2 linked regions of the Sandaracinus amylolyticus genome follow. The protein of the gene in region 2 interacts with the protein of the main gene of each other region in a pairwise test. Links are inferred from orthologs where the notes say so. Each region holds a gene or a part of one and is shown on either strand. Other genes may lie near its edges. The genes, in order: gyrA and gyrB.

Region 1 (3,494 bases), 3.4 Mb from region 2 along the record:
TCGACGCGCACGCCCGTCGGCGCATCGAGCGAGCCCGCGGTGACCTCGCGCTCGCTCTCCGTCGCGCGCTCGAAGAACAACCCTGCCCCGCAGTGCCCGCAGAACCCGCGCTGCACGTCATGCGACGAGCGATACCAGCGCAGCGCGCCCTGCGGATCGTGCACCACGAACGCGTCGCGCTCCGCGCTCGCGTACGCGCCGACGTGCGAGTGCTGGCGACGACAGATCGAGCAGTGGCAGAACGACAGCGCGCGCAGCGGCGCGCGCACCTCGTACGAGACCGCGCCGCAGAGGCAGCGTCCCGTGTGGTGCGCGCGCCCCGCGTCGCTCATGCGTCCTCGCCCGGCCCCTCGTCGCCCGGCGGCGGCATCGACTCGCCGAGCTCCGGCAGCGGCGCCGGCTCGCCCTCCTCGGGCTCCGCGAGGCGCTCCACGTCGACCACGCGCTCGTCGCCCGACACGCGGATGATGCGCACGCCCTGCGTGTTGCGGCCGGCCTCGCGGATCTGGTGCACGTGCGTGCGGATGATCTGCCCGCCGTTCGTGATCACCATCACCTGATCGTCCGGGCTCACCACACGCAGCGCGACGAGCTCACCGTTCCGCTCGCTCGTCTCCATCGCGATGATCCCGAGGCCACCGCGGTTCTGCATGCGCCACGTGGAGTTGCCCTCCGCGTCCTTCAGCGGCGTGCGCTTTCCGTAGCCGTTCGCGCTGATCGCGAGGACCTGCTTCGACTCGTCGTCGATCACGTCCATGCCGATCACGCGATCCCCCTCGCGCAGATCGATGCCGCGCACACCGCGCGTGTCGCGGCCCATCGGGCGAACGTCCTCCACCTGGAAGCGGATCGACATGCCCTTCGCGGTGCCGATCAGCACCTCGCTCTTCACGTCGACGATGCGCGCCGCGAGCAGCTGATCGCCGTCCTCGATCTGCACGCCGATGATGCCGCTCGAGCGCATGTTCGCGTACGCGCTGAGCGCGGTGCGCTTCACCGTCCCGCCGCGCGTGCACGTCAGCAGGAAGTGCTCCTCGTCGAACTTCTCGACGGGCACGATCGCCGCGATGCGCTCGCCCTGCGGATCGACCGCGAGCATGTTGTTCACGTGCCGTCCGCGCGACGCGCGCGACGCGACCGGGATCTCGTAGACCTTCTTCGCGTAGGCCTTGCCCTTGTCGCTGAGGAAGAGCAGGTCCGCGTGCGCGTTCGCGACGAAGAGCTGCGCGACGAAGTCCTCCTCGCGGAGCTCCGCGGCGCGCGTGCCCTTCCCTCCGCGGCCCTGCGCGCGGTACTCGGTGAGCGGCACGCGCTTCAGATAGCCGCCGTGCGTCACGGTGACCGCCATCGGCTCGTTGGCGATGAGATCCTCGATCGAGATGTCGCCCTCGGCCGCGACGATCTCGGTGCGGCGATCATCGCCGTGCTTCTCGCGGACCTCCTTGAGCTCGTCGACGATCACGTCGAGCAGGAGCGCTTCGCTCCCGAGGATCGCCTCGAGCTTCGCGATGAGATCCGAGAGCTCGCCGTACTCGCCCGCGAGCTTCTCGCGCTCGAGCCCGGTCAGGCGCGCGAGGCGCATCTCGAGGATCGCCTTCGCCTGGCGCTCGCTGAGGAAGTAGTCGCCGCGCGCCTTCGCCGCGGTGATCTCGTTCTCGGGGCGCCCGGCGCGACGCACGAACTCCTCGAGCCCCTTGAGCGGCAGCTTCATCAGGCGATCGCGCGCCTCGTCCTGATCGCGCGACTCGCGGATGGTGCGCACGACGAGGTCGACCTCGGTGGTCGCCATGCCGAGCCCTTCGACGAGCTCGCGCTGCTCCTTCGCCTTCCGCAGATCGAAGCGCGTGCGCCGCGTGACGACCTCGCGGCGATGCGAGATGAAGATCTGGATCGCCGACTTGAGGTTCAGGACCTGCGGCTGACCGTGCACGATCGCGAGGCAGTTGACGCCGAACGTGCTCTGCAGCTGGGTCTGCTGGTACAGCTGGTTCAGCACGATCTGCCCGGGAGCGTCGCGCTTGAGCTCGATCACGACGCGCATGCCGTCGCGATCGCTCTCGTCGCGGAGATCGCTGATCCCCTCGATCTTCTTCTCGCGCACGAGCTCCGCGATCTTCTTGAGGAGCTCGGCCTTGTTCACCTGGTACGGGATCTCGGTGACCACGATCATCTCGCGGTCGTTCTTGCCCGGCATCGGCTCGATCTCGGCGCGCGCGCGCATCACGACGCGGCCGCGGCCCGTGAGGAACGCCTGGCGGATGCCCGAGGTGCCGTAGATGAAGCCGCGCGTCGGAAAGTCCGGGCCCTTCACGCCGAGGAAGCCGTTGGCGTCGTCGTTCGCCATCAGCTCGTCGATCGTGATCTCCGGGAAGCGGATCACGCGGATCGTCGCGTCGACGATCTCCCGCAGGTTGTGCGGCGGGATGTTGGTCGCCATGCCGACCGCGATGCCCGCCGATCCGTTGACCAGCAGGTTCGGGATGCGCGACGGCAGGACGCTCGGCTCGAGCTCGGCGTCGTCGTAGTTCGGACGCCAGTCGACCGTCTCCTTGTCGATGTCGGCGAGGATGTCGGTCGAGATCTTCGAGAGGCGGCACTCCGTGTAGCGCATCGCCGCCGCGGGATCGCCGTCGACGCTGCCGAAGTTGCCCTGGCCGTCGATCAGCGGGTACCGCATCGCGAAGTCCTGGGCCATGCGGACCAGGGCGTCGTAGACCGACGCGTCGCCGTGCGGGTGGTACTTGCCGAGCACGTCGCCGACGACGCGCGCGCTCTTCTTCGGCGCGCTGCCGGCGCGGATGCCTTGCTCGTGCATCGAGTAGAGCACTCGGCGATGCACCGGCTTGAGCCCGTCGCGCGCGTCGGGGATCGCGCGTCCGACGATGACGCTCATCGCGTACGCGACGTACGAGGCGCGCATCTCGTCGTCGATCGAGTGGGGGATCGTCTGGCTGGCGTTGGCCATGAAAGGGTGATCTCTCCGCGGGGACCACGGCGCACCGGGCTCGGATCGAGCCGGCTCTCGCTGCGATCGAAGGGCGGCACGGTACCACGTCGACCAGTCTTTTCCTACACGCGTACGCGCGTAGGCGTACGCGCGCACGCACGCGTGAGAGAGAGGTCGGCCTGCCAACGGAGTTGCCGCCGTCGCACCGTGGCGCCCACGCGATCCGGTAGGATCCCGGCCCGAGCTGCGGGTGGCACCTCGGTTGCCATCGATGAAGAGTCGGCTCGCCACTCTGGTCCGACGAGCACTTCCAACGACCGAGTGAAAAGTCGAAGCGCCGAATGCGACCCACCCGCACGACCGTGGAGACCCTCCGCCGCAGCCTCCTGCGCCTCGTGGCGCCCTTCGTGCTCGTGGTCGGCCTCGCGGTCGGCGCGCCGGGCTGCGCGGCTCCCACGCTGCCCCTGCCGCCGCCGACGGCCCTCGTCTCGGCGCCCGACGAGGACGGCTTCGTCGAGGTGAGCGGCGTGTCGCGCCCGCTGGCGAT
Region 2 (3,387 bases):
TGCGCGAGAAGCGCTCGTCGAGCCCGATCGCGAGCGAGGTCAGAAGCCCGCGGCGCGACGCTTCCTCGCGCACCTCGCGACGCATGTGATCGAGCGCGGACTCGGCGATGCGCGCGAGCGCCCGGCGCGCATCGGGCTCACCAGCTCGCAGCGGCGACGCGATCGCGCGCGCGTGGGGCCGCGCGCGATCGAGCGCGCGCGACGCAGCCTGCGCGCGGATCTCCGAGAGCGCGTGCACCGACGGCGTGCGCAGGCGGACCGCGCGGATCCCGCGCGCGATCGTGGAGACCGAGCGATCCAGCAGCGCCATCGACGAGCTCCTCACCGCGCCGGAGATATGCGCGCACCGCGCGCGGTGAGAAGAGCGGGCTCGATCGAGCGCCGGGAGGGCCTCCGCAGAGGCCCGTCCCGCCGACTCAGATGTCGAGCTCCTTCACGTCGAGCGCGTGGTGCTCGATGAACTCGCGGCGCGGCTCGACCTCGTCGCCCATCAAGAGCGAGAAGAGCTGATCCGTCTGCAGCGCGTCGTCGACCTTCACCTGCAGCAGCACGCGCGTGTCGGGGTTCATCGTCGTGTCCCAGAGCTGCTCCGGGTTCATCTCGCCGAGACCCTTGTAGCGCTGGATCGACAGCCCCTTGCGGCCGCGCGCCTCGACCCACGCGACGAGGTCGTCGACGCTGCCGATCTGCTCGGTGCGCCCGCCGTCGCCCTCTTCTTCGGTCGCGCCCGTCACCGCGACGAACGGCGCCGCGCCGAGCGCCGCGACTCCGTCCCAGATCGCGCGCAGCTGCCCGTAGTCCGCGCCGTTCACGAAGTCGACGTCGATCGTCGTCGTCTTCGTGCTCACGCCCGCGCGCGTGCTGAATCGGATGCGCGACGCGCTGTGCTCCGGGTCCTCCTCCACGCGCGCGATGATCGGCAGCAGGTCCGGCTGCTTCTCGCCGACGTACGACTCGACCGCCTTGATCGCGCTGTCGACCGTCGCGCGATCACGCAGCCCGTCCGCGTCGAGCCGCGCCACGCGCACCAGCGCCTCGACGATCGACGGCTCGAGCCGCCGCTCCATCGCGCGCAGCAGCTTCTTCCACTTGTTCATGTCGTCGAGCAGTCGCTTCAGCGAGTCGCCCGCGAGCGGTACCTGACCGCCGGTCGTGCGCACCACGACTCCGTCGATGCCCGAGTCGATGACGAAGCGCGCGAACGCGTCCTCGTCCTTGAGATACTGCTCCTTCTTGCCCTTCTTCACGCGATAGAGCGGAGGCTGCGCGATGTACACGTATCCGCGCCGGATCGCCTCGGGCATCTGTCGATAGAAGAACGTGAGCAGCAGAGTCCGGATGTGCGATCCGTCGACGTCTGCGTCGGTCATGATGATCACGTGGTGATAACGGAGCTTGTCGATGTCGAAGTTGCCACTCGCATCGACACCCGCGCCGAGCGCCGTGATCAGCGTCCCGACCTCTTGGTTGCTGAGCATCTTGTCGAAGCGCGCGCGCTCGACGTTCAGGATCTTCCCGCGCAGCGGGAGGATCGCCTGGGTGCGTCGATCACGTCCCTGCTTCGCCGAGCCACCTGCCGAGTCACCCTCGACGATGTAGAGCTCGCTCTCGCTCGGATCCTTCGCCTGACAGTCGGCGAGCTTGCCGGGCAGGTTGCTCGCGTCGAGCATGCCCTTGCGCTGCACCTGCTCGCGCGCCTTGCGCGCAGCCTCGCGCGCGCGCGCCGCGGTGACGCTCTTGTCGACGACCTTGCGCGCCTCCTGCGGGTGCTCCTCGAAGAACAGCGCGAGCTTCTCGTTCACGATGTTCTCGACGATGCCCTTCACCTCGCTCGAGACGAGCTTGTCCTTCGTCTGCGAGCTGAAGCTCGGGTCGGGGTGCTTCACCGAGACGATCGCAGTCAGGCCCTCACGCACGTCCTCGCCCGACAGCGACGCGCCCTTGAGCTCCTTCACGAGGTTGTGCTCGGCGCCGTAGCCGTTGACCGTCTTGGTCAGCGCGCCGCGCAATCCCGTGAGGTGCGTGCCGCCGTCCTTGTTGTGAACGTTGTTCGTGTAGCAGTAGACCTGCTCTTGGAACGACTCGTTCCACTGCAGCGCGAGCTCGACCTGCACCTTGTCGCGCTCGTCGATGATGTAGATGACCTCGTCGTGGATCGGAGTCTTGCTCTTGTTGAGCAGCTTCACGAACTCACGGATGCCACCTGCGAACTGATAGGTCGTCTTCCGCCCTTCGCCGCCTTCTTCCTCGAGCTCGATGATCAGACCGGCATTGAGGAACGAGATCTCGCGAAGGCGATTGTTGAGGACGTCCCAGCTCCACTCGGGATTGGTGAAGATCTGAGTGTCCGGCTTGAAGCTCACCTTCGTGCCGGTCTTGTCGGTCACGCCGACCGGCGCGATCGGGCCCTGCGGGACACCGCGCCGATACTCCTGCTGCCAGACCTTGCCCTCGCGGCGGATCTCGAGGCGCAGCCACTCGCTCACCGCGTTCACCGCGGAGACGCCGACGCCGTGCAGACCGGCGGAGACCTTGTACGAGTCGTTGTCGAACTTGCCGCCGGCGTGCAGGACGGTCATCACGACCTCGGCCGCGCTGACGCCCTTCTCGTGCATGCCGACGGGGATGCCGCGCCCGTTGTCGACGACGGTGATCGATCCGTCGCTGTGCAGCGTGACGACGATGCGATCGCAGTGACCGGCCAGGTGCTCGTCGACCGCGTTGTCGACGACCTCCCACACGAGGTGGTGCAGGCCCGTGCCGTCGTGCACGTCGCCGATGTACATGCCGGGCCGCTTGCGGACGGCCTCGAGGCCCTCGAGGACCTGGATGGATCGCTCGCCGTACGACGACGCGCTCGGAGGCTGGCTCCTGTCCTCGGTGACAGGGGTCTGAGGTTCGTTCGAGTCGGTGACGGACATGCGATGTCGGTGTTCTCCGGGGGAGATGTCTTCCGAAGGAGAAGAGAGGCCCCGAAAAGAGGCTGAGAATAGCCCGGAACGAGCGCCGCAGCAACCTCGCGCGACGCTCGTAACACATTGAAATGACTACAGTTTCAGACGCGCTTTTGGGCTCAGTAGTAGTAGGCCCAGAGGAAGCACATCTCGTCCTCGAAATCGAGACCGAAGCTGACCGTGTCCGCGCGGTCGTTGAAGTAGGTGCAGGTCAGTCGCAGGCCCTCGTCGGGATCGAGCACGAGCGGGGGCCCGAACGTGTTCAGCGGGGGCTCGGCCCACTCCGTCGACTCGTGCAGCGGCGGCGTGTCGAAGTCGGTCTCCGAGCGCGCGCGATGGATCGCGGCGTAGGTGCCGAGCGAGTGCGTGTGCGAGGTGAGCGCGAAGATGCGCGCGCCGTCGCGCACGCCGTGGAAGCTCGTGACCGTCGTCT

Evidence for each region.
Region 1: the proteins of gyrB (region 2) and gyrA interact in binary tests that used the Escherichia coli proteins (3 or more experiments, as listed by UniProt). The link is inferred for Sandaracinus amylolyticus from one-to-one orthologs.

Annotation. Positions count from the first base shown.
Region 1 is NZ_CP011125.1:4,411,960-4,415,453, reverse strand. Bases 129-3,307 are described here. They hold gyrA (DNA gyrase subunit A), read right to left. Parts: upstream 2,966-3,307; coding sequence 329-2,965; downstream 129-328. Other genes in these bases: DB32_RS18760 (GFA family protein), read right to left, coding at 129-332. In the rest of the region: more of DB32_RS18760, read right to left, coding at 1-128; DB32_RS18750 (hypothetical protein), read left to right, coding at 3,310-3,494. UniProt on the Escherichia coli protein: A type II topoisomerase that negatively supercoils closed circular double-stranded (ds) DNA in an ATP-dependent manner to maintain chromosomes in an underwound state.
Region 2 is NZ_CP011125.1:966,684-970,070, reverse strand. What follows is about bases 170-3,241. They hold gyrB (DNA topoisomerase (ATP-hydrolyzing) subunit B), read right to left. Parts: upstream 2,922-3,241; coding sequence 417-2,921; downstream 170-416. Other genes in these bases: DB32_RS03875 (monooxygenase), read right to left, coding at 3,074-3,241; DB32_RS03885 (methyltransferase domain-containing protein), read right to left, coding at 170-310. Also shown: more of DB32_RS03885, read right to left, coding at 1-169; more of DB32_RS03875, read right to left, coding at 3,242-3,387. UniProt on the Escherichia coli protein: DNA gyrase negatively supercoils closed circular double-stranded DNA in an ATP-dependent manner to maintain chromosomes in an underwound state.